DNA from 2 places in the Mycoplana ramosa genome. Region 2 is predicted to be linked to the other one. Evidence: predicted binding sites of a transcription regulator. Region 2 holds the regulator's gene; the other holds the start of a gene.
What was found. The regulator PhoB, encoded in region 2, activates phosphate uptake and scavenging genes when phosphate is short. The targets are predictions, from matches to a motif close to TGTCATNNANCTGTCAT.
Positions count from the first base shown of each region.

Region 1: the regulator PhoB is predicted to act here: its motif matches at 3,649-3,665, upstream of phnC (phosphonate ABC transporter ATP-binding protein).

Region 1 covers NZ_JBHEEW010000007.1:256,131-267,505, reverse strand. Annotated here, with positions in the region: gene phnE (phosphonate ABC transporter, permease protein PhnE) at 1-669, opposite strand, end outside; gene phnE (phosphonate ABC transporter, permease protein PhnE) at 680-1,642, opposite strand; gene phnD (phosphonate ABC transporter substrate-binding protein) at 1,747-2,652, opposite strand; gene phnC (phosphonate ABC transporter ATP-binding protein) at 2,736-3,593, opposite strand; gene JNC62_RS11645 (DapH/DapD/GlmU-related protein) at 3,725-4,339, opposite strand; gene phnL (phosphonate C-P lyase system protein PhnL) at 4,336-5,043, opposite strand; gene phnK (phosphonate C-P lyase system protein PhnK) at 5,104-5,880, opposite strand; gene JNC62_RS11630 (alpha-D-ribose 1-methylphosphonate 5-phosphate C-P-lyase PhnJ) at 5,877-6,764, opposite strand; gene JNC62_RS11625 (carbon-phosphorus lyase complex subunit) at 6,761-7,867, opposite strand; gene phnH (phosphonate C-P lyase system protein PhnH) at 7,871-8,476, opposite strand; gene phnG (phosphonate C-P lyase system protein PhnG) at 8,476-8,949, opposite strand; gene phnF (phosphonate metabolism transcriptional regulator PhnF) at 9,044-9,775, shown strand; gene JNC62_RS11605 (DUF1328 domain-containing protein) at 9,816-9,980, opposite strand; gene JNC62_RS11600 (CsbD family protein) at 10,121-10,318, opposite strand; gene JNC62_RS11595 (DUF3309 family protein) at 10,467-10,622, shown strand; gene JNC62_RS11590 (YMGG-like glycine zipper-containing protein) at 10,655-10,915, shown strand; gene JNC62_RS11585 (NepR family anti-sigma factor) at 11,001-11,189, opposite strand; gene JNC62_RS11580 (response regulator) at 11,339-11,375, shown strand, end outside.
Region 2 covers NZ_JBHEEW010000012.1:20,057-31,431, forward strand. Annotated here, with positions in the region: gene JNC62_RS15555 (YybH family protein) at 1-289, opposite strand, end outside; gene JNC62_RS15560 (Hsp33 family molecular chaperone) at 419-1,408, opposite strand; gene argF (ornithine carbamoyltransferase) at 1,615-2,526, opposite strand; gene JNC62_RS15570 (aspartate aminotransferase family protein) at 2,562-3,755, opposite strand; gene JNC62_RS15575 (hypothetical protein) at 3,754-4,011, shown strand; gene JNC62_RS15580 (GcrA family cell cycle regulator) at 4,182-4,700, shown strand; gene phoB (phosphate regulon transcriptional regulator PhoB) at 4,786-5,469, opposite strand; gene phoU (phosphate signaling complex protein PhoU) at 5,516-6,229, opposite strand; partial or broken gene pstB (phosphate ABC transporter ATP-binding protein PstB) at 6,289-7,105, opposite strand; gene pstA (phosphate ABC transporter permease PstA) at 7,120-8,442, opposite strand; gene pstC (phosphate ABC transporter permease subunit PstC) at 8,439-9,920, opposite strand; gene JNC62_RS15610 (substrate-binding domain-containing protein) at 10,001-11,035, opposite strand; gene phoR (phosphate regulon sensor histidine kinase PhoR) at 11,226-11,375, opposite strand, start outside.

The DNA of each region.
Region 1 (11,375 bases), on a different contig from region 2:
CTTCTCGCCGGGGCGCTTCTGGGTGGCCCACTGCGGCAGCGGATTGCTGTCGGCCGAGACGCTTTTGCCGTCCATGGTTATGCGCAGGGTCTCGTTGCCGTGCTGTATGACCGCCCGGCCAGGAAGGACTTCGATCCGGGTCGAGCGTCCCATCAGAACCTCGGCATGGGTCACCACCTCCTCGGTCCGCGTCTCGACCTTCGCCTCACTGGTAGGGGCGGTGGTGCCGGACGAGCCGCCGAGGGCCGCACCCGGCGCCATGAAGCTTGTCGCGGCTTTCTTCACGGCAGGCTGCGTCGACGCCGCGGCCGCCGGCAGTTCGACGGTGCGCGTCACCGTTTCACGCGTCGCCGTCAGCCAGTCGGGATTGGGGTTGTCGCCGAGCGGCGAATAGCGTGGGTAGCGGATCTGCATGGTTCCGTCGGGTGCCATGCGGAACTCCGGGCGCACTTCGTAGGAGACCCAGTCGGCGAGATAGGTGCCGGCGAGCGACCAATTGGCGTTGTGGAGCACCGTACCGACCGCGAAGAACCACCAGCAATAGACGCCATAGAGCACGGCGGCCAGCACAACCAGCGGCATGCGGAAACGAGACCAGACGGAACGGGCGAAAATCTCGGGATGCCGCGCGGCGATCTGTTCCATCTCGGACATGTGAAGCTTGGCCATCGTTCGGTCCTTACTGTGCGAGTTGGAAGGCCTGGTCGCCGACGAGACGGCGTCTTGCCCAGGCAGACAATTGATCGACGGCGACGATCGTGCAGAACAGCAGAAGGATGATCGCCAGCGTCTTGGCCTGGTGGTTCTGGCCGATCGAGAGGCGCAGCAATTCGCCGATGCCGCCGCCGCCGACGGCGCCGATGATGGTGGAGGCGCGCACGTTGATCTCGAGGCGCAGCAGGAAGTAGCTGATGAAATTCGGCATGACCTGCGGGACGATCCCGAACCAGACCCGCTCGATCCAGTTGCCGCCAGCGGCGCGAAGCCCCTCCTCCGCCTTCATGTCGGCATTTTCGACCACCTCGAAGAAGAGTTTGCCCAGCGCGCCGACCGTATGGATCGACACCGCGATCACGGCCGGCAGCGGACCGAGCGAGAAGATCGCAAGGAAGAAGCCTGCCAGCACCACCTCCGGAAAGGCGCGCAGAATCTCCATCAGACGACGAACGACACCGCGCACGAAGCGGTTCGGCATCAGAGTGCGCGCCGCAAGAAAGCAGAGGATGAAGCCGAGGCTGGCGCCGAGGATGGTGGAGAAGATCGCGATATTGAGCGTCTCCAGCATCTTGTAGAAATATTCGGGGATATAGAACCCCTCCGTCAGGTAGAGCCGACCCTCCGGATAATTGTACTTGAAGCTGCCGTCGTCATAGGGAGACGGCAGGTCGAACAGGGCGCGGAACACCTCGAAGCCGTCGCGCGGGATCATGCCGCCGACGAAATCGAAGAGATACGGGAGCCGGTCGAAGAACTTGCCGGCATTGGTTTCATTGGCAAACCACAGCGAACCGCCCAGCGCGAACAGGAGAATTCCAAAGCCGATCCAGGAATAGAGCCGGCGCTTGGCGGCGAGTTCCTGCCAGTGGCGTTCGATGAGCGCGCCGCTTTCGCTGAACTCTTTCGGAAGGGTGTTAAGGGCCATGGCGCTTTCCGCGTCTGCGCCTCTACTCCGATGAAAGAGGCGTCATTCAAAAATGGCGTCAGCCAGCAAAACCGGCCGACGCCTGTCAGAATTTCGAAGTCGGATCAGCCGCCGATCGTCGCCTTGCGCGCGTCGATGATCGGCTTGTAGAAGTCGGCGTTGACCTCGATGAAGGAGGTGAAGTCGCCGCCCTGGATGGCCGAGAAGCAGGCCGCATCCGTCTTCGGCAGGTCAAGCATGAACTGCTTGAACTTCGCCTTCATGTCGTCGGCCATCGAAGAGCGGATGACCACCGGACCATTCGGGATCAGTGGCGACTTCCAGATCTCGACGAGATCGTTCATGTCGAGAACGCCCTTCTCCACCATCTTGTGCAGGTTGCCGGAGGTGTAGCCGTCCTTCCATTCGCCGACGCCCGAGCCGAAGGTCGTGCCGGCGTCGAAGTTGCCCTTCAGCACTTCGAGGACGAGGTTTTCATGGCCGCCGCCGAAACCGGTCTCGCCGAAGAATTCCTTGACGGGCGCGCCGATCGATTCCGGCAGCGTCACGAGCGGGACGAGGTAGCCGGAGGTGGAATCCGGATCGGCGAAACCGAGCTTCTTGCCCTTCAGGTCTTCCAGCTTGGTGATGCCGCTGTCCTTGCGGGCAACCATGATCGAGTAGTAGCCGGTGGAACCGTCCGTCTGGACCGTCGTCAGGATCGGCTCGACGGCCTTGGGGTCGGCGAGGTAGATCTTGGCGAAGCCGGAGGCGCCGAGTTCGGCATAGTCGAGGGTGCCGCCGAGCAGGCCCGGGATGACGCCGTCATAGTCGGCGGCCGGGAAGAAGGAGACCTTCTCGAAACCGAAATCGGCCTTCAGCTTGTCACCGAGGCACTGGTAGTTGCGCAGGCGATCGGCTTCGTTCTCGCCGCCGATGATGCCGACGCGGAATTCCTTCAGGTCTTCCGCCTGGGCGTGGCCGACGAGCGCCAGAAGGGCGACGGCGCCGAAAAGAGCTTTCTTCAGCATGATTTCTCTCCTGTTTGACCGGCCACGCCGGCTTTGAGAATGGCTTTGACCCTTGACGTGGGCCCCTCGATCCTGGCCGCGCCTCAGATGCCGGCCAGTGCCAGCGGTTTCACGCTGGCGGATTCCTTGATGTTGTCCTGCACGAGCGGGCCAGACGGGCGACGAATGCTCGTCGATGTCATGGTTTCATCGATCTCCGAACCATCGGCACCCGCGCCATAGATCGACCGCACCGCATCGGCGTCGAGCTCCCGCGGCGCGCCGTCGAAGACGACCTTGCCGGCGGACATGCCGATAATGCGCTCGCAATAGTTGCGGGCGGTGTCGAGCGTGTGGAGATTGGTGATGACGGTGATGCCCTCGCGCTCGTTGATGTCGCGCAGCGCATCCATCACGACCTTGGCGTTGAGCGGATCGAGGGAGGCGATCGGCTCGTCGGCAAGGATCATCTTCGGCTGCTGCATCAGCGCACGCGCAATCGCCACGCGTTGCTGCTGGCCGCCGGACAGCGTGCCCGCCATCTGCAGTGCCGTCTGCTCGATGCCGAGGCGCTCGAGGGCGGCGATCGCCATGATGCGCTCCTCGCGGGTGAACATGTTGAGGATGCTGAGCGCCGTCGAGCGATGGTTGAGACGGCCGAGCAGCACGTTGGTCAGCACATCGAGGCGCGGCACCAGGTTGAACTGCTGGAAGATCATCGCGCAGTCGCGCTGCCAGTTGCGCAGGGCCGCCCCGCGCAACGCGGAGACCTCGACATCGCCAAAGCGGATTGAGCCCTCGGTCGGCTCCACCAGCCGGTTGATCATGCGAAGCAAGGTAGACTTGCCAGCACCCGAGCGACCGATGACGCCCACCATCTGGCCCTGGGGAATGTCGATGTTGACCGCGTTGACCGCGGCGTGCCCGCCAAACCGGCGCGTGACGTTCATCAGGCGAAACATGGCATCCCTCTCAAGGGTTAAATCATTGATGTTGTAGGGACTTTAACGATACTCAATGACGGCCGGATGTCAGTTTCATGTTGGTTTGACAACAATCCACAAAGCCCGGGTTTCCCGGGCTTTGCGCTTGTTCAGGCCTCGTAGCGGTCGAGGAAGCTTTCCGCGTCGAGCGCGCGGAAGTCATCAAGTGCGGACCGCAACCTGGCATGGTCCCAGTCCCACCAGGCAAGCCGCTCGAAACGCTCGACAAGTTGCCTGGGAAAACGCTCGCGGATCAGTTTCGCCGGCACCCCGCCGACGATGGTGTAGGGTGCGACGTCCTTGGTGACGACGGCCCCGGAGCCGATGACGGCGCCGTTGCCGACCGTGACCCCCGGCAGGATCGTCGCGCCGTGGCCGATCCAGACGTCATGTCCGATCGTCACGCGATGCGCCCGCCGCCAGGCGAAGAAATCGGCCTCCTTGTCGGCATCCGGCCAGTAGTCGGCAGCGCGGTAGGTGAAGTGGTGCAGCGTCGCGCGCCACGTCGGATGGTTGGTGGCGTTGATCCGCACCGACGAGGCGATGTTGGCAAACTTGCCGATCGTGGCGCACCAGACCGAGCAATCCTCCATGATGTAGGAATAGTCGCCGAGTTCGGTCTCGCTGATGCGGGATCGCACGGAAATCTCGGTGTAACGGCCGAGCGTGCAGTCGGTGACCTTTGCGGTCGGGTCGATCAGCGGACTTTCGGAAAGCTTTGTCATGCGGCGGCCTTTCTGGGCGAGAAAGCAGAAACGTCTATGATCCGGTCGGCCACCTCCGTGCGCACGTCGTCATCGTGGAAGATGCCGAGAAGTGCCACCCCTGCCCGCTTCTTCTCCGCGATCATCCCGACGACGATCTCGCGGTTCTTTGCGTCGAGCGAGGCCGTCGGTTCGTCCAGCAGAAGGATACGGTGGTTGGTGATGAAGCCGCGGGCGATGTTGACGCGCTGCTGCTCACCGCCGGAGAAGGTGGCGGGCGGCAGCTGCCAGAGTTCACGCGGCAGGTTCAGCCGGGAGAGCATCTCCTCAGCCCTTTCGCGCGCGACCTCCGGATTCTCGCCGCCGGCGAGAAGAGGCTCGGCCACGACGTCGATCGCGGCGACGCGCGGCACGACGCGCAGGAACTGGCTGACATAGCCAAGGGTCACGCGGCGAACGGCAAGGACGCTGCGAGGATCGGCGCTGGCGAGGTCGATCACCTTGCCTTCGTGCTCGATGAGGATCTGTCCGCCGTCGACGCCGTAATTGCCGTAGACCATCTTCAAAAGCGAGCTCTTGCCGATGCCGGACGGACCGCCGAGAACGACGCATTCACCGGCCTTGACGGAAAAACTGACGTCCGAAACGACCGGCAGGCGGATGCCGTCTCGAAGGTGCATGGTGAAGCTCTTTGCGACTTCGGATACGACGAGTGGGGTCGCCATGGTGATGTCCTTTTGCTGGACCGGGCGCAGCCGAGCCTGAGCCGGCGCGCCGCGGTCAGGTCAAACCTGCAGGATGGAGGAGACGAGAAGCTGGGTGTAAGCCTCGCGCGGGTCGTCGAGAACGCGGTCGGTCAGACCCTGTTCGATCACCTGACCATCCTTCATCACCATCATCCGGTGCGACAGGAGGCGGGCGACGGCGAGGTCGTGGGTGACGATGATTGCCGACAGCTCGAGATCGTGAACGAGACCGCGGACCAGGTCGAGCAAACGCGCCTGCACCGAAACGTCGAGACCGCCGGTGGGCTCGTCCATGAAGACGAGGCGGGGCGAGGTGACGAGGTTGCGGGCGATCTGCAGCCGCTGGCGCATGCCGCCGGAGAAGGCGCGCGGCTGATCGTCGATGCGGTCGACACCGATCTCGACGCGCCGCAGCCAGTCGCCGGCGGTCTCGCGGATGTTGCCATAGTGGCGCTCACCAACCGCCATCAACCGCTCGCCGACATTGGCGCCGGCGGAGACCGTCATGCGCAGGCCGTCGGCCGGGTTCTGGTGGACGAAGCCCCAGTCGGTGCGCATCAGGAAGCGGCGTTCGGCCTCGCCCATGTGGGCGAGGTCACGCATCTGCCCATCGCGCATCCGATACTCGATCGTGCCGGATGTCGCCAAGAGGCGGGTGGCTAGGCAATTGAGCAGCGTCGTCTTGCCCGAGCCGGATTCGCCGACGATCGCCAGCACCTCGCCCGGCCAGAGCTCGAAGGAGACGTTGCGGCAGCCGATGCGCGCGCCGTAGAATTTCGAGATGTCGCGGACTTTGAGAAGGGGTTCATCGCTCATCGTGCAGCTTCCTTGTCGTAGGCGAGCATGGTGCCGCAATGGCCGTGGTCGCGGCGGTCTTCGCAGTGATCGGTGTCCGAGCAGACGAACATCCGCCCGCCCTTGTCATCGAGCACGACCTCGTCGAGATAGACGTTCTCCGCGCCGCAGAGCGCGCAGGGACGATCAAACTTCTGGATTTCGAACGGATGATCCTCGAAGTCGAGGCTGACGACGTCGGTGAACGGCGGCACAGCATAGATCCGCTTCTCCCGCCCCGCACCGAAGAGCTGGAGCGCTTCTGCCATGTGCATTTTCGGATTGTCGAACTTCGGCGTCGGCGACGGGTCCATGACGTAGCGGCCCTCCACCTTCACCGGATAGGCATAGGTCGTGGCGATATGGCCGTTCTTGGCGATGTCCTCGTAGAGCTTGACGTGCATCAGCCCGTATTCCTCGAGTGCATGCATCTTGCGCGTCTCGGTCTCGCGCGGCTCGAGGAAGCGCAAGGGTTCGGGGATCGGCACCTGGTAGACCAGCGTCTGGCCGGCCGTCAGCTTCTCCTCGGGGATGCGGTGACGCGTCTGGATGATCGTCGCCTCGCGGGTCTTCGTCGTGACCGCCACGTTGGCCACCTTCTGGAAGAAGGCGCGGATGGAGACGGCATTGGTGGTGTCGTCCGCCCCCTGGTCGATCACCTTCAGCACATCGTCCGGACCGAGGATCGCCGCCGTCACCTGCACGCCGCCGGTGCCCCAACCATAAGGCATCGGCATTTCGCGGGAGGCGAAGGGTACCTGATAGCCGGGAATGGCGATCGCCTTCAGGATGGCGCGGCGGATCATGCGCTTCGTCTGTTCATCGAGATAGGCGAAATTGTAGGTCGCCAGTTCTGCCGTCGTCATTCTGCGGCCTCCGCAAGATCGTTGCCCAAGTTCTGCGCGGCTTCGTATTCGCGCCGCATGCGGCGAACGAGGTCGAGCTCGGCCTGGAAATCCACGTAATGGGGGAGTTTCAGGTGCTCGACGAAGCCGGTCGCCTGCACATTGTCCGAGTGCGAAATGACGAATTCCTCGTCCTGCGCCGGCGCGACGACGTCCTCGCCGAATTCTTCGGCCCGCAGCGCCCGGTCGACGAGCGACATGGCCATGGCCTTGCGCTCGCCCTGCCCGAAGACAAGACCGTAGCCGCGGGTGAATTGCGGCGGGTTTTTCGCCGACCCCTTGAACTGGGCGATCATCTGGCACTCGGTCACCTGGATGCGTCCGAGCGAGACGGAGAAGCCGAGCTCCGGCATGTCCAGCTCCACTTCTACCTCGCCGATGCGCACTTCCCCGACGAAGGGGTGGGTGCGGGCATAGCCACGCTGGGTGGAGTAACCGAGCGCCAGCAAGAAGCCTTCGTCGCCACGGGCGAGCGCCTGCAGGCGCAGGTCCCGCGCCATCGGGAACTCCAGCGGCTCGCGCGTCAGGTCGCCTGCGACATGGCCGTCCGGCAGGCTGCCGTCATCCTCGACGAGTCCCTCAGCGGCGAGGATATCGGAGACGCGCATGATCGGCTCGCCCGGCTCATCGCGCTCCAGCGGCGCCTCGACCGCCTCGTCTGTCAGAAGTGAGGGGTCCAGCAGGCGGTGCGTGTAGTCGAAGGTCGGCCCGAGCAGCTGGCCGCCCGGCAGGTCCTTGTAGGTTGCCGACACGCGGCGCTCGACGACCATTTCCGCAGTCTCGACCGGCACCGAATAGCCGAACCGCGGCAGCGTGGTGCGATAGGCGCGCAGGATGAAGATCGCCTCGATCATGTCGCCGCGGGCTTGCCGGATGGCGAGTGCCGCGAGGGCGCGATCGTAAAGCGAAGCCTCCGCCATCACGCGGTCGACGCCGAGGCCGAGCTGGGCGACGATCTGCTCGATGGTGATGGACGGCAGGTTGCGGTCGCCGCGTCGGCGATCGGCTAGAAGGCGATGGGCGTTGGCAATGGCGGCCTCGCCACCCTTGACGGCAACATACATGGCTCAGGCCTCTCCGTTTCGAATGACTGTGGTGCGCGGCAGGCAGACGATGTCGTCGCCGGCCAAGAGGATCAGGTCCACACCGCGGGGGAAAAGCGCCCGATTGGCCTGCGCCAGCGACAGGAACGCTTCCGGCAGCCCCTTCGGCGCAAATCGCATCTCGTCCCGAATTCCCGGCCCGGTGAGGACCAGCGGCCTGCCGCCCTCGAAACTGTCGATCTCGATCACCAGGGTCGTCGAGCGGTCCGGATACTCTTGCGTCCCTTGCGAGAACACGCCGAAGCCCGGCACCACGCCCCCCTTCTCGATGAAGGCGAAGCTGGCATCCTGCTTCTCGGCCGTCACTGTCGCGCCGGTGTGGAACGCCAGCCAACCCGGCAGCTTCGACTTGGCGAGCTGCGGCGTCAGCCAGACGAACGTGTCGTGATCGCAAAGCGTCAGCGCAACCGCGCCGGCCGCACAGGTCAGCGGCTCGGGCGGGTTCGCGTTCGCGGCGATCCCGCCGATCGTGCCTGGGCGAGCCATGCAGTTCATGACGACGCGAAAGACGGCCTGAGCCGCAAACACCGGCTCGGGGAACCCACCGGAAAAGATCTGGGTATCGGTCATTAGTCGTCTCCGCGAACCATGGTGAAGAAGTCGACACGGGTGGCGGCGGTCTCGCGGGCCTTTTTCGCGTCATCCGCCTCGATTCGGGCGGCAACCTCGTCAAGCAGGCGCCGGACAGTCGCTTCGTGCTCGGAACCCTGAAGAAGCGCGTCGAACACGGCGGCCAGGCGCGCCTTTTCGCCATCGCTTCCGAGGGTCTGGCCGTGCCCGACGACGCCGTCCTCGAGGCGCACGCTGGCGCGCGTCGCCGTCACCTCACCCAGATTGAACGGCGCTCCGCCGCCGCCGATCCGGCCGCGCACCATGACGAGCCCGGTCTCGGGGCCGCGCACCGGAGCAACCGCAGGCTTGGCGTCCAGCGCCTCCCAGGCCTTCTCCAGTTCGGCGCGCGTCGCCTTGGCGAGGAGGCCCATCGCCCGCTTGCGCGCATCCGGCTCCGGGCCGGGCGACGGCTGTTTTCGCAGTGCTGCCATTTTCGTCTCCAATCGCTTGGTTGTCTATTGATCTAGACAACCAGACATCCTATGGTTTGGTGATAGTCAACCAACGTGACAGGCTTGTGACGGTATGAGGAAAACGATCGAGCGCCGTTCCGGCGTGGCCCTGTGGCGACAGATCGCCGACGGCATGCGGCTTGCGATCAACAATGGGGACTACGACGACACCGGCATGATGCCGTCGGAAGCAACGCTTGCGGAAACGTTCGGCGTCAATCGCCACACGGTGCGCAGCGCGCTGGCGTCGCTTGCCGATGAGGGCATGGTGCGTTCCGTGCAGGGGGTCGGGACGCTGATCGAGCGGCGTGACCGCCTGACATTTCCGATCTCGCGCCGGACGCGTTTTTCGCAAGGTCTCGGCGGCCAGGCGAAAGAGTTGGAGGGGCGGCTCGTGCACCAGACGATCGAACCGGCCTCGCCGATCGTCGCCAAGGCGCTGAATCTGGCGACCGGAATTGGCTGCGTCCGCCTCGAAACCGTGGGAATTGCCGACGGAAAGCCGATCTCCGCTGCGACCAGCTACTTCCCTGCCGATCGGTTTTCGATGATCGGCGACGTCTATGCGCGCACCGGCTCGATAACCAGGGCGCTCGCCGAACTGGGGATAGACGACTATGTCAGGTGCTCGACCGAGATCTCCGCGAGCCATGCCGAAGGCATCGACCTTCGGCTGCTGAAACTCTCTCCAGGAGCCATCCTGCTGGTGACCACGTCGGTCAATGCCGACACAGACGGCCGGCCGATCCAGTACTCCCGGTCACGCTTCGCGGCGGACCGGGTCAGGTTCTTCGTCGAAACGTGAAAGGAGCGGCCACGCTGGCCGCCCCTTGCTGTCCGCCGCATCACACTCGTCTTGACCATCCGAAGAGCAGCGAAATCACGAGCAGCGCCAGGAAGACGAAAAACAAGATCTGGGCGATGCCCGCCGATGCACCTGCAATGCCGCCGAACCCAAGGACGCCGGCAATAAGTGCAATGACGAGAAATACAAGCGCGTAATAAAGCATTGCGGAACTCCTCTTTTGTCATCGAAACCAAAAACGATGAGTCTCGTGGAAAGTTCCCGATCAAAACGGGGGATCGCATTGCAGTAAGACAAGCGCCGCCGCGATCCATGTCGGGACGGCGCTTGAACGATCACTGAACCTCAGTGGCGACCTTGCCATTCGTCGATCTGACGCTCGGCCTCTTCCTTGGCAATTCCGTATCGCTGCTGGATCTTGCCGGCGAGTTCGACGCGGCGACCGTTGATCACGTCAAGGTCATCGTCTGTCAACTTGCCCCATTGCGCCTTGGCCTTGCCCTTGTACTCCATCCATTTGCCTTCGATGATGTCCCAGTTCATGACCTATCCTTCCTTTGTATGCTGCGGTTATGCCGGGGAAGAACGTGCCGCGATGCGGATCGTTCCGAAAGCAGGCGTTCGTGCCGATGGAACAACACCGGCACACGCGCGTTAAGCGAAGGTGGAACGCCGTTTCGCGGAGGCACCGATGCTTGGCACGATTCTGCTCATCATCCTGATCCTGCTCCTGATCGGCGCCCTGCCGCGTTGGAGCCACAGCACGAACTGGGGATACGGGCCATCGGGAGGGCTTGGACTTCTCATCGTCATTCTGCTTATTCTGGTCCTGATGGGACGCATCTGACCGTTGTCTATTGCACTTGAAAGGGTAACTGAATGAAACAGCTCATCGTTGCAGCGACTATCGCCCTGTCGGCACTTGCGGCCACATCCTGCACCCAAACGGAAAAGGGTGCGGCGATCGGCGCAGCATCGGGCGCCATCATCGGCGGCGCCGTAACGAACAAGGTCGGCGGTGCTGCCGTCGGAGCCGTGGCCGGCGGTGCCATCGGCGCTCTGATCGGCAACGCAAGCGAGCCGGGTCGATGCATCTATCGCGACCGCTACGGGCGTCGCTATGAAGCCCCGTGCCGATAAGCAAGGTCCACGCGAAAGACGAGGCGCGCCATCGGCGCGTCTCGTCTTGTGCGGTTTCATCCTGTGCTTGCGTGCACGACAAGGTTCATCGCGGCGTCTTGGCTTGCCGCTCCGCCTCGTCCAGCTTCTCGAGAAGATCGAGCAACTCTTGCGGAAGCGGTTCCGCTTCGATCGCGTCGTAGTAGGACTTCAGCCTTCGGCCAACCACGCTGTCGGTATCCAGCATGGCCCGGTTCCGAGCGCGCTTGCTTTGGCTGACAGCCGGCTTGTTCATGGCCATGGGCTCCTTGCCGCCGCTACAGCATCCTTGTTTTGCCGCAGACCCGGTCTATCCAATAGAGTTCGCGTTCGCGCCACAGTCGTTGTCGTCGCCTGAATCTACAGGAAACCATCCGGATTCGGAACGTGTTGAGGGAGAAGTTCATGTCGCTATCCACCCGAATCGCACCCCACCTGCCGT
Region 2 (11,375 bases):
GGGTGGGCGAGAAGGTGAGGGAAAAGTCCTTCATGCCGACCAGGCCCTTCCAGGCGGCCTCGACCGCGCCTCGTCCCTTGGCAATCGGCATGCCCGGCGCCAGGATCGATCCGTCCTCGGCATAGAACGCGGCGATGGCCTGCGGGTCCTTGGTCGCAACGGCCTTCAGCCAGGCCTCGTCATTGTTCAGGATCTGCTGCTTGTCGGCGTCCGAATTCGCGGCCGGCATATCGGCCGCCATCACGACGCCGACCGTCATCGGCACGAGAAAGGCAAGTGCGCGCATCATGGCCTCCTCCTCGACGAGCGTGGCGACGGCAGGACGCTGTCACCGCGATCGTACTGTCCATGCGGGCGACTCTAACACAAAAGCGGACGCCGGGGCGGCATTCGCTTTTGCAACCAGAACCCTGGCGCGTCAGGCAGCGGTCACTTCGCCGACCTCGAAGCGATACGTCGTCGAACAGAATTCGCAGGTTGCCGCGATATGGCCGTCGGTCGCGGTATTCTCGACCTCATCCGGCGACAGGCTCGACAGCACCGCCTTGAGCTTGTCGCGCGAGCAGGAACACCGGTCGAACACCTGCTGCGGCGGATAGACCCGCACACCACGCTCATGAAAGAGGCGGAACAACAGGCGTTCGGTTCCGACATTCGGATCCGTCAGTTCGTCGGCATCGATCGTCTCGACGAGCGATCGGGCCTCGGCCCACTTGTCGTCTTCCCCGATGCTGTGACCGAACTTTTCCCCGTCTCCGCCCGGCAGATCCGCCTGGCGCATGCGTTCGGGCGACTCCGGGAGGAACTGCGCGACCATGCCGCCCGCCCGCCAGCGGTGACGCGCCTTGCCGTTCTCATCGCGATCGAACAGCTCGGCCACGCCCAGCCGGACGCGCGTCGGGATCTGTTCGGACTGGCGAAAATAGACCCCGGCGATCTCCTCGAGCGTGTGGCCGTCGAGGGCGACGATGCCCTGGTAGCGCTGCGTGTGCGCGCCCTGGTCGATGGTGAACGCAAGGATGCCCTTGCCGAGCAGTTCGTGCGGGGCGGCCTTGCCGGACTGCACCGCCGCATCCAGCGCGTCGGCGTCGAACCGGGCATAGGCGCGCACGTTCTCGGGGCTGGAAAAGTCCGCCACGAGCAGATCGACCGGACCGTCGCTCTTCGTCTGCAGGATCAACTTGCCTTCGAACTTCAGCGACGTGCCGAGCAGGACCGTCAGCACGATCGCCTCGGCCAAAAGGCGCGCGACGGGCTGCGGGTAGTCGTGCCGCTCGAGGATCGCGTCAAGCACCGGCCCAAGCTGGACCGCGCGGCCGCGCACGTCCAGGCCTTCCACCTGGAACGGCACGACGTGATCGTCGCCGGCAAAATCGATTTCGCCAAGTGTCGGGGCTGGCTGGGCCATATTTCGCTCCTTCAACGCCCGGCCGTCCGGCGCGATGCTGGTCACATCTGCCTGCGACGGCTGCGTTCTTCCATGATTCTGCACCATCGCCGCCGGAATGGTCTCATATCCGGCGGACGCGACGCCAGCGACGTCGCTGCAACATTGGGGTTCGCGCCATAGATCGTGGCACGTCGAGCCGTTTTCAATAGGGCGTGAACGGCCGGTCAAATGGCGTTCAGGCACCAGGCCAGAATCGACTTCTGCGCATGCAGGCGGTTCTCCGCCTCATCGAAGACGACCGACTGCGGTCCGTCGATCACCTCGTCCGTCACTTCCTCGCCGCGATGGGCGGGCAGACAGTGCATGAAGAGCGCATCCTTGTCGGCCTTCTGCATCAGCGCCCCGTTCACCTGGAACGGCTGGAAGATGTTGTGACCGCGGGCACGGTGCTCCTGGTTCATCGACACCCAGCAATCGGTCACGACAGCGTCGGCGCCGGCGACGGCCCGGTCGGCATCATGGCAGAGCACGATCTCGCCGCCATTGTTGCGTGCCCAGTTGAGGATCTTGTCCTCCGGCTCGGAGCCAAGCGGCACGGCCATGTTCATCCGGTAGCCGAAGCGGGCCGCCCCCTCGACGAAGGAATGCAGCACGTTGTTGCCGTCCCCGGTCCAGGCGATCGTGCGGCCCTTCACCGGTCCGCGGTGCTCCTCGAACGTCATGATGTCGGCCATGATCTGGCAGGGGTGCGTCAGGTCGGTCAGCGCGTTGATCACCGGCACGGTCGCATGTTCGGCCATCTCCAGCAGGCGCGCATGGTCGGTCGTGCGGATCATGATCGCATCGACGTAGCGCGACAGCACCTTCGCCGTGTCGCCGATCGTCTCGGCGCGCCCAAGCTGCATCTCGGTGCCGGAGAGAAACAGCGTCTCGCCGCCGAGTTGACGCATGCCGACGTCGAACGACACCCGGGTGCGGGTCGAGGGCTTCTCGAAGATCATCGCAAGCATCTTGCCGGCAAGCGGCCTGTCTGCCGTGCCCTGCTTGGTCGCCGCCTTTCGCACCTTGGCGTCGTCGATGATGGTGCGAAGGTTCTCGGCCGTCATGGCGGAGAGATCGAGGAAGTGTCTGGCCATGTTGTCAGTCCTGCTGTTTCACCCTCGGCATCGCCTCAGGCCTGCTTCTTCTCGGCGCTCAGTTTCTCCGCCGCCCGTTCGATCCGCGTCAGCCCCTCGCGCGCCTCCTCGGCGGTCGTGATCAACGGCGGCAGCAACCGCAGCACGTTGTCGCCGGCCGGGACGAGCAGCATGTGTTCCGCGCGAACCGCCTTGAGCAGGTCGCCCGAGGGGACCTTGGCCTTGATGCCGAGCATCAGGCCCTCGCCGCGGACTTCCTCGATGATATCCGGAAAGCGGTCCGCCAGCGAGGCCAGGCCCTGGCGCAGCACGAGCGCCACGTCGCGAACGTGCTGCAGGAACCCCTCCTCCAGCACGACGTCCAGCACCGCATTGCCGACCGCCATCGCCAGCGGATTGCCGCCATAGGTCGAGCCGTGCGTGCCCGCGACCATCCCCGCCGCAGCCTCCGCCGTCGCCAGGCAGGCGCCGAGGGGGAAGCCGCCACCGATGCCCTTCGCGACCGCCATGATGTCCGGGGTGACGCCGGCCCATTCATGGGCGAACAGCTTGCCGGTCCGGCCGACGCCGGACTGCACCTCGTCAAGCACGAGCAGCAGCCCGTATTCGTCGCAGAGCGCGCGCAGCTCCCGCAGGAACTCGTTCGATACCACGCGGATGCCGCCCTCGCCTTGCACCGGCTCGATCAGGATTGCCGCCGTCTCTTCCGTTATCGCGGCCTTCACGGCGGCGATGTCGCCGAACGGCACTTGGTAGAAGCCGGGAGCCTTGGGTCCGAAGCCTTCGAGATACTTCTCCTGGCCACCGGCGGCGATCGTCGCCAGCGTCCGGCCATGGAAGGCCCCCTCGAAGGTGATGATGTGAAACTTGCCTGGATGGCCCTTGGCGAAATGATAACGCCGCGCGGTCTTGATCGCGCACTCCAGCGCCTCTGCGCCGGAATTGGTGAAGAACACCTTGTCGGCGAACGTCGCGTCGATCAAACGCTTGCCAAGGGCTTCCTGCCCCGGCACCTCGTACAGGTTCGACACGTGCCAGACCTTGTCGGCCTGACTCTTCAGGCTGTCGACCAGATGCGGATGAGCATGGCCGAGCGAATTGACCGCAACGCCGGCGGCAAAGTCGAGATAGCGCGAACCGTCTTCCGCGATCAGCCAGACGCCTTCGCCGCGCTCGAAGCGCAGCGGCGCACGCAGATAGGTCTCGTAGAGCGGCGTGGCGTCAGCCATGGCGCGTATCTCCTTCGCAGCGGATGCGGAAATCCATTCTCGTCTTGAGCTTTCCGTGTGGAAAAATGAAAAATGCCGCCCAGCGGCGGCGGCGGCACTATCGGCATTTCGGCGGTCGATGTCAATAAAAGCAGCTTCCATCCGTTCCGCCCCAGTTGGTCGCGGAGACGGATCCGGATTGCGCGCGGAAAGTGTCGCCGCGCAGCCACACCTCAACGAGCAAGTTGGGGAAAACTGGAAAATCGATTCGGCCTGAATCGGGCGACTCTTGTCACCGAGTCCCCCTGTCAGTAGGTTAAAAGTCAATTGCTAGACTGCATGCGGCGGAACTAGTCACCAACAGTATCAAGGCGTTCCGAGCTCCGGAGCCATCCGGGGCATTGACGACGGATTCCCGGTAGCGAACGCTGGAACGGAGGCGATAGTATGAACTGGACAGACGAGAGGGTCGAGAAGCTCAAGAAGCTCTGGTCCGAAGGATTGAGCGCCAGCCAGATCGCAGCACAGCTCGGCGGCGTCAGCCGCAACGCAGTCATCGGCAAGGTGCACCGCCTCGCTCTGCCCGGCCGCGCCAAGGCCGGCGGCACGCCGACAGCGACGCGCGCCAAACGGCCGGCCGCTGCGCCGCGCCCCGCGAACTTCGCCCCGCGCGTCGTCACCCGCACCGTCGCCCGTCCGGCAGGCGCGACCGTCGTCAAGGAAGAGGTCGCGTTCGAGTACGACGACGCACCGCTCGCGCGCATCGACACCAACGTGGTGTTGCCGATGTCGCGCCGGCTGGAGCTGACCGAACTCACCGAGCGCACCTGCAAGTGGCCGAATGGCGACCCGCTGACGGACGATTTTCACTTCTGCGGCAACGAGTCCCCGGACAATTCGCCCTACTGCCTCTACCATCAGCGTCTGGCCTACCAGCCGTCGGCCGAACGTCGGCGCATGCGCTGACCGGTTCAAGGCCGGGAACGAGGACCGAAATTGCAAACGGGCCCCGCGGGGCCCGTTTTTCGTTTCCGACGTCGTGGCCCGCCGATCAGGCCTCCAGCGAATAGCCGGCTCCGCGCACGGTGCGGATGACGTCCTGCATGTTGGAAAAGTTCAGCGCCTTGCGCAGCCGGCCGACATGCACGTCCACCGTACGCTCGTCGACGTAGATATCATGCCCCCAGACGCCGTCGAGCAGCTGCGAGCGCGAGAAGACGCGCCCCGGAGAGGTCATGAAAAACTCGAGCAGGCGGAATTCCGTCGGGCCGAGGCGCACCTCGCGCGTCCGGCGATGGACCCGGTGCGTCTCGCGGTCGAGTTCGATGTCGCCGCACTTCAGCAGCGTCGAGACCACCTCCGGCCGGGCGCGCCGCAGCATCGCCTTCACCCGAGCCATCAGCTCCGGCGTCGAGAAGGGCTTCACCACATAGTCGTCGGCGCCGGTGGCAAGACCGCGCACCCTTTCGCTCTCCTCGCCGCGGGCCGTCAGCATGATGATCGGCAGGCGTTCGGTCTCGGAGCGCTGGCGCAGACGCCGGCAAAGCTCGATGCCGGAGACGCCGGGCAACATCCAGTCGAGGATCAGAAGATCCGGCTGGCGCTCCTGCAGGCGGATCTCCGCTTCGTCGCCGCGCAGGATCGTATCGACCTCGAAACCCTCCGCTTCGAGGTTGTAGCGCAGGAGGACGCTGAGCGCCTCCTCGTCTTCGACCACGGTAATCTTGGGAACCATGCCTTGAGAACTCCGGCGTTCTAAAATTCAGACACTTCGAGGCGGATCATTCCATCTCCGCGCCGACCGAGGTGGTGTGATCGTCCTTCGGGCGCTCGCCTTCCGGTGGTGCACCCGTCGCCATGTAGAAGATCGTCTCGGCGATGTTGGTGGCGTGGTCGCCGATGCGCTCGATGTTCTTGGCGCAGAACAGGAGATGGGTGCAGGGCGTGATGTTGCGCGGGTCTTCCATCATGTAGGTCAGGAGCTCCCGGAACAGCGACGTGTAGACCGCGTCGATCTCGTCGTCACGCTCACGGATCTCCTTGGCCTTCTCGACGTTGCGTGAGGCATAAACGTCGAGCACTTCCTTCAGCTGCATCAGCGCCAGTTCGGCCAGATGCTCCAGACCGCGGGCGAGCTTGCGCGGCATGCCGGAACTCTGCACGGCAATCACGCGCTTGGCATTGTTCTTTCCAAGGTCGCCGACGCGCTCGAGTTCCGCAGCGATGCGGATCGCGCCCATGATTTCGCGCAGGTCCGCCGCCATCGGCTGGCGCTTGGCGATCGTCAGGATCGCCTTTTCGTTGATCTGCCGCTCGGCATTGTCCAGGATGACGTCCTCGGAGATGACCTTCTGCGCCAGCGCGGCATCGGTGTTGACCAGCGCGCGCACGCTGTCACCCACCATCTGCTCGGCGGTGCCGCCCATCTCGGAGATGCGGCGCGCTAGGTACTTCAACTCTTCGTCGTAGACGGAAACGATGTGGGTCGATGACATGGTTTTATCCTCAACGGGCGCCTTGGCGCCGGGTCTTCATTCGCGACTGCGCAACGAGTTTAGCCGAACCGGCCCATGATGTAGTCCTGCGTGCGCTGGTCGTCGGGATTGGTGAACATCTTGTCGGTGTCGTTCTCCTCGACAAGATTGCCGAGGTGGAACATGGCGGTGCGCTGCGAAACACGCGCGGCCTGCTGCATCGAATGGGTGACGATGACGATGGTGAAGTTTTCGCGCAGCTCGTGGATCAGTTCCTCGACCTTGGCGGTGGCGATCGGATCGAGCGCCGAGCAGGGCTCGTCCATCAGGATCACCTCCGGGCTGACCGCGACGGCGCGGGCAATGCAGAGACGCTGCTGCTGGCCGCCCGACAGGGCCCGTGCCGCCTTCATGCAGCCGGTCCTTCACCTCGTTCCAGAGGCCGGCCTTCTGCAGGCTGTGCTCGACCACCTGGTCCAGATCCGCCTTGTTCTTGGCGAGACCGTGAATGCGCGGCCCGTAGGCAACGTTCTCGTAGATCGACTTCGGAAACGGGTTCGGCTTCTGAAAGACCATGCCGACACGGGCACGAAGCTCGACCACGTCGATGGCGGGGTCGTAAACATCCTCGCCGTCGAGCGTGATCGCGCCGGTGACGCGGCAATTGTCGATCGTGTCGTTCATGCGGTTGAGCGTGCGCAGGAACGTCGACTTGCCGCAGCCGGACGGGCCGATCAGCGCCGTCACCGTATTCTCTCGGATGTTGAGGTTAACGTCGTAGAGGGCGCGTTTGTCGCCGTAGTAAACGGAGACATCCTTGCCGACCATCTTGTAGGGCACAGTGTTCATCTTCTTTTCCAGCGCTTCTTCAGCCATGGCTTCGGTCATGATGTTCATCAGCTTCTACCCCACTACCAGCGGCGCTCAAACCGGCGCCGCAACAGGATTGCACCGAGGTTCATGACGATCAGGAACACCAGCAGCACGATGATCGCCCCCGAGGTCCGCTCGACAAAGGCACGCTCGGCCTCGTTCGCCCACATGTAGATCTGCACCGGCAGGGCCGTCGACGGATCGAGCGGCGTGGCGGGTACGTTGGCGACGAAGGCGACCATGCCGATCAGGAGCAGCGGCGCGGTCTCGCCGAGCGCATGCGCCAGGCCGATGATCGTGCCGGTCAGGATGCCGGGCATGGCGAGCGGCAGGACGTGGTGGAAGATCGTCTGCATCTTCGAGGCGCCAAGTCCGAGGGCGGCGGCACGGATCGACGGCGGCACGGCCCGCAGCGCCGCGCGGGTGGCGATGATGATCGTCGGCAGCGTCATCAGCGTCAGCACCAGACCGCCAACGAGCGGCGCCGAACGCGGCAGGCCGGCAAAGTTGATGAAGACGGCGAGGCCGAGAAGACCGTAGACGATCGAAGGCACGGCGGCGAGGTTGTTGATGTTGACCTCGATCAGGTCGGTCAGCCGGTTCTTCGGCGCGAACTCCTCCAGATAGATCGAAGCGGCAACGCCGACCGGCAGCGACAGCACGAGCACGATGCCCATCAGGTAGAGCGAGCCCACGAGCGCCACGCCGAGGCCGGCGGCTTCCGGCCGGCTGGAATTGCCGTTGACGAACAGCCCGGTATTGAAACCCTTGGCGAGCACGCCTTCCGCTGCAAGCTGGTTCATCCAGCCGACCTGGTCGTCGGAAATCTTGCGGTTCTTTTCGTCGACGGTCAGGTCGAACTGCCCCTTGAAGGCGGAATCGATGGTGGCGCTGGCGAGAACGGTGACGGGCACGGTCTTGCCGATGATCGAGGGATCGTCCTCCACCATGTCGCGCAGCGCCACGCGCGCGCTTTCCGACACCATCGCCGAAATCTGCTTCAGCGCCGCCCGATCGGTCGACTTGACGCCGAGCTTCTCGGCCAGCGCATTGCGCACCAGCAACGGATAGTTGGCGGTCACCAGCACCTTCGGATCGGTGGCGCGCTTGTTGGAGGGGTCGATGACCTTCTCGGAGAATTCGACCGGCAGCGTGATCTCGGTCTGCTGGAAGGCGGTGTAGCCCTTGCCCGCGACCGACCACAGCAGCACGAACAGAAACACCAGACCGAAGGTGATCGCGGCGAGGCCATAGAAGCGGAAGCGGCGTTCGGCGGCATAGCGGCGGCGAATGCCGATGTCGCGGCGCGGCGGTGCCTTGGAGACGGTGTCGCCGGAAACCGGTGTAACGAGATCGGTCATTCGTACTGCTCCCGGTATTTGCGGACGATATAGAGCGCGTAGACGTTGAGTGCGAGCGTGATGCAGAACAGGGTGATGCCGAGTGCGAAGGCCACCAGCGTCTGCGGCGAGGTGAATTCCAGGTCGCCGGTCAGCTGGTTGACGATCTTCACGGTCACCGTCGTCATGGGCTCGAACGGGTTGATCTGCATGCGCGCGGCGACACCTGCGGCCAGCACCACGATCATCGTCTCGCCGATGGCTCGCGAGGCGGTCATCAGCAGCGCACCGACGATGCCCGGAAGGGCGGCCGGCAGGATCACCCGCTTGATCGTCTCCGACCGGGTGGCGCCGAGACCGAGCGAGCCGTCCCGCAACGCCCGCGGCACCGCGGTGATGATGTCGTCGGACAACGAGGAGACATAGGGGATCAGCATGATGCCCATGACGATGCCGGCGGTGAGAACGCTCTGCGCCTGGATGAAGCTGGCGTAGTTGCCGGTGGCCAGGCCGTTGAGGCTGGCGGAGATGTCGCGCAGGAACGGGCCGACGGTGACGAGCGCGAAGAAGCCGTAGACGATCGTCGGGATGCCGGCCAGCACTTCAAGCAGCGGCTTTGCCAGCGAGCGCATGCGGGGAGATGCATATTCGGCCATGTAGATGGCGGCGAACAGCCCGACCGGAACCGCCACGAGCATGGCGACAAAGCCGATATAGAGCGTGCCGGCCAGCAGCGGAATCAGGCCGAACTGGCCCGAGGAGCTGGCGCCCGCGCCGGCGAAGCGCGGATCCCAGACGGTGCCGAAAAAGAACTCGGAGGCCGGCACCATGCGGAAGAACAGGATCGCCTCGGTCAGCATCGATGCGGCAATGCCGATCGTCGTCAGGATGGCGATCGAGGAGGCGCCGATCAGCGACCACAGCACGACCCGCTCGACCTTGTTGCGCGCGCGAAGCCGCGGGGCGACTGTGCGAAGGGCCACGAAGGCGCCCGCAAGTGACAGAGCAATCGACAGGGCGGCAAGTGCCATCCGGCTCGACTGCGACTTGGCATTCAGGGTGGCTGCCGAATCCAGCATGTAGGGCTGCGCCTCGGCGGCGACGGCGACACCCTTTGCGGCGAAAACCGACTGGAGGGTCGAAGGATCCTGCTTGACGGACCGAACTTCGTCCTCGGAAAGCAGCGGAAGGCCGCGGGCGATCGTGGCGACCATGCCGAAGGCGAGGCTCTGCTGCGACGGCGACTGTGCCTTGACCGCATCCGGAAAGCTGTCACGGACGGAAGAATTGACGATGAACGGGCTGATCGTCAGCCAGAGAGCGATCAGGATCAGCGGCGGCAGCAGCGCCGCGAGCGCCACATAGGCGCCGTAGTAATTCGGCCGGGAATGAAGCGCGGAAGACCGGCCCCCGGACACCGCGTTTGCCCGCATGCGGCCGAGAACAAAGGCGACCGCGGCAATGGCCGGCAGGATGGCGAGTAGTAGCGTCGTGCTCATGCGGATGTCCTGGCCGCCTCATGCGGGAAAGTTCGAATGAGCGGAACCGGCGCAGACTGGCTGCGCCGGTTCCCTCAATATTACATGGTCTTGCCGGCTTCGACCGCCGTGCGGATCTCTTCGCGCTCTGCATCCGGAGCAGCCACGAGACCGTACTCGGCGAGCGGGCCGTCGGGGCCGATCATCTGGTCGGATACGAAGAACTCGACATATTCCTTCAGGCCCGGGACGACACCGACATGCGCCTTCTTGACGTAGAAGAACAGCGGACGGGATACCGGGTACTCGCCCGAAGCGATCGTCTCGACCGACGGCGTCACGCCGTTGACGGTGGCAACCTTCAGCTTGTCGGCATTGTTCTCATAGAACGACAGGCCGAAGACGCCAACGCCGGACTTGTTGGCGGCGATGCGTGCGAGCGTCTCGGAGTAGTCGCCGTCGATGTCGACTGCAAGACCATCCTTGCGGACGGCGATGCACTTCTTGCCGGCTTCCTTCTCGTCGGCGACCGCAGCCTTGATCACGTCGACAGCACCGGTATCCTTGCAGCCGACCGCAAGAACCTTCTCTTCGAAGACTTCGCGGGTGCCGTGCTTTTCGCCCGGAATGTAGGCGGCGATTTCGGCGTCCGGAAGCGCCGGGTTCACTTCCGACCACTTCTTGTAGGGATTGGCGACGAGCTTGCCGTCAACCACGACCTCGGCGGCGAGCGCCTTGTAGATGTCGGCCGGGGCAAAGGCGAGGTCCGGATTGCCGGCGTCGGTCGCAAAGACGATGCCGTCATAGCCGATCTTGACTTCCTGGACGTCGGTGACGCCGGCCGCCTTGCAGGCTTCCAGCTCCGAATCCTTGATCTTGCGCGAGGAATTGGCGATATCGATCGTAGCCTCGCCGACACCCTTGCAGAATTCCTTCAGGCCGGCGCCGCTGCCGCCGGATTCGACGACGGGGGTCTTGAAGTCGCCAAAGGTCTCGCCGAAGGTCTCGGCGACGATCTTGGCATAGGGCAGAACGGTCGAGGAACCGGCGATCTGGATCTGGTCGCGGGCCGCGGCACCGCCAGCGAAGGCGACCGAGGCAACCAGTGCGGCTACGGTGAGCTTAAGAGAATTCATCTGTTGTCTCCCATGATGGGCTTGTGTGGGTTCGCCGGCGGCCGGCCTTTGCCTGCCGTCGATCGGCGGCCCTATCTAGCGCCCCGTCGCAATCGCTTTTATGTCACTTCGATGAAACATTTGTGACATAGCAAGCACCTGATATTCCAGTGCTATTCTCGACAATCCCAGATTTTCGCCGATCTTTGTGTCAGAATTTGACGGTGAAGACCGTTCCCTGGCCGACCTCGGACTTCACCACCAGCCGGGCGCGATGGCGCGTCAGGATGTGTTTGGCGATCGCAAGCCCCAGGCCGGTGCCCTTCTTCGACCGGCTGGCTTCCACATTCACCCGATAGAA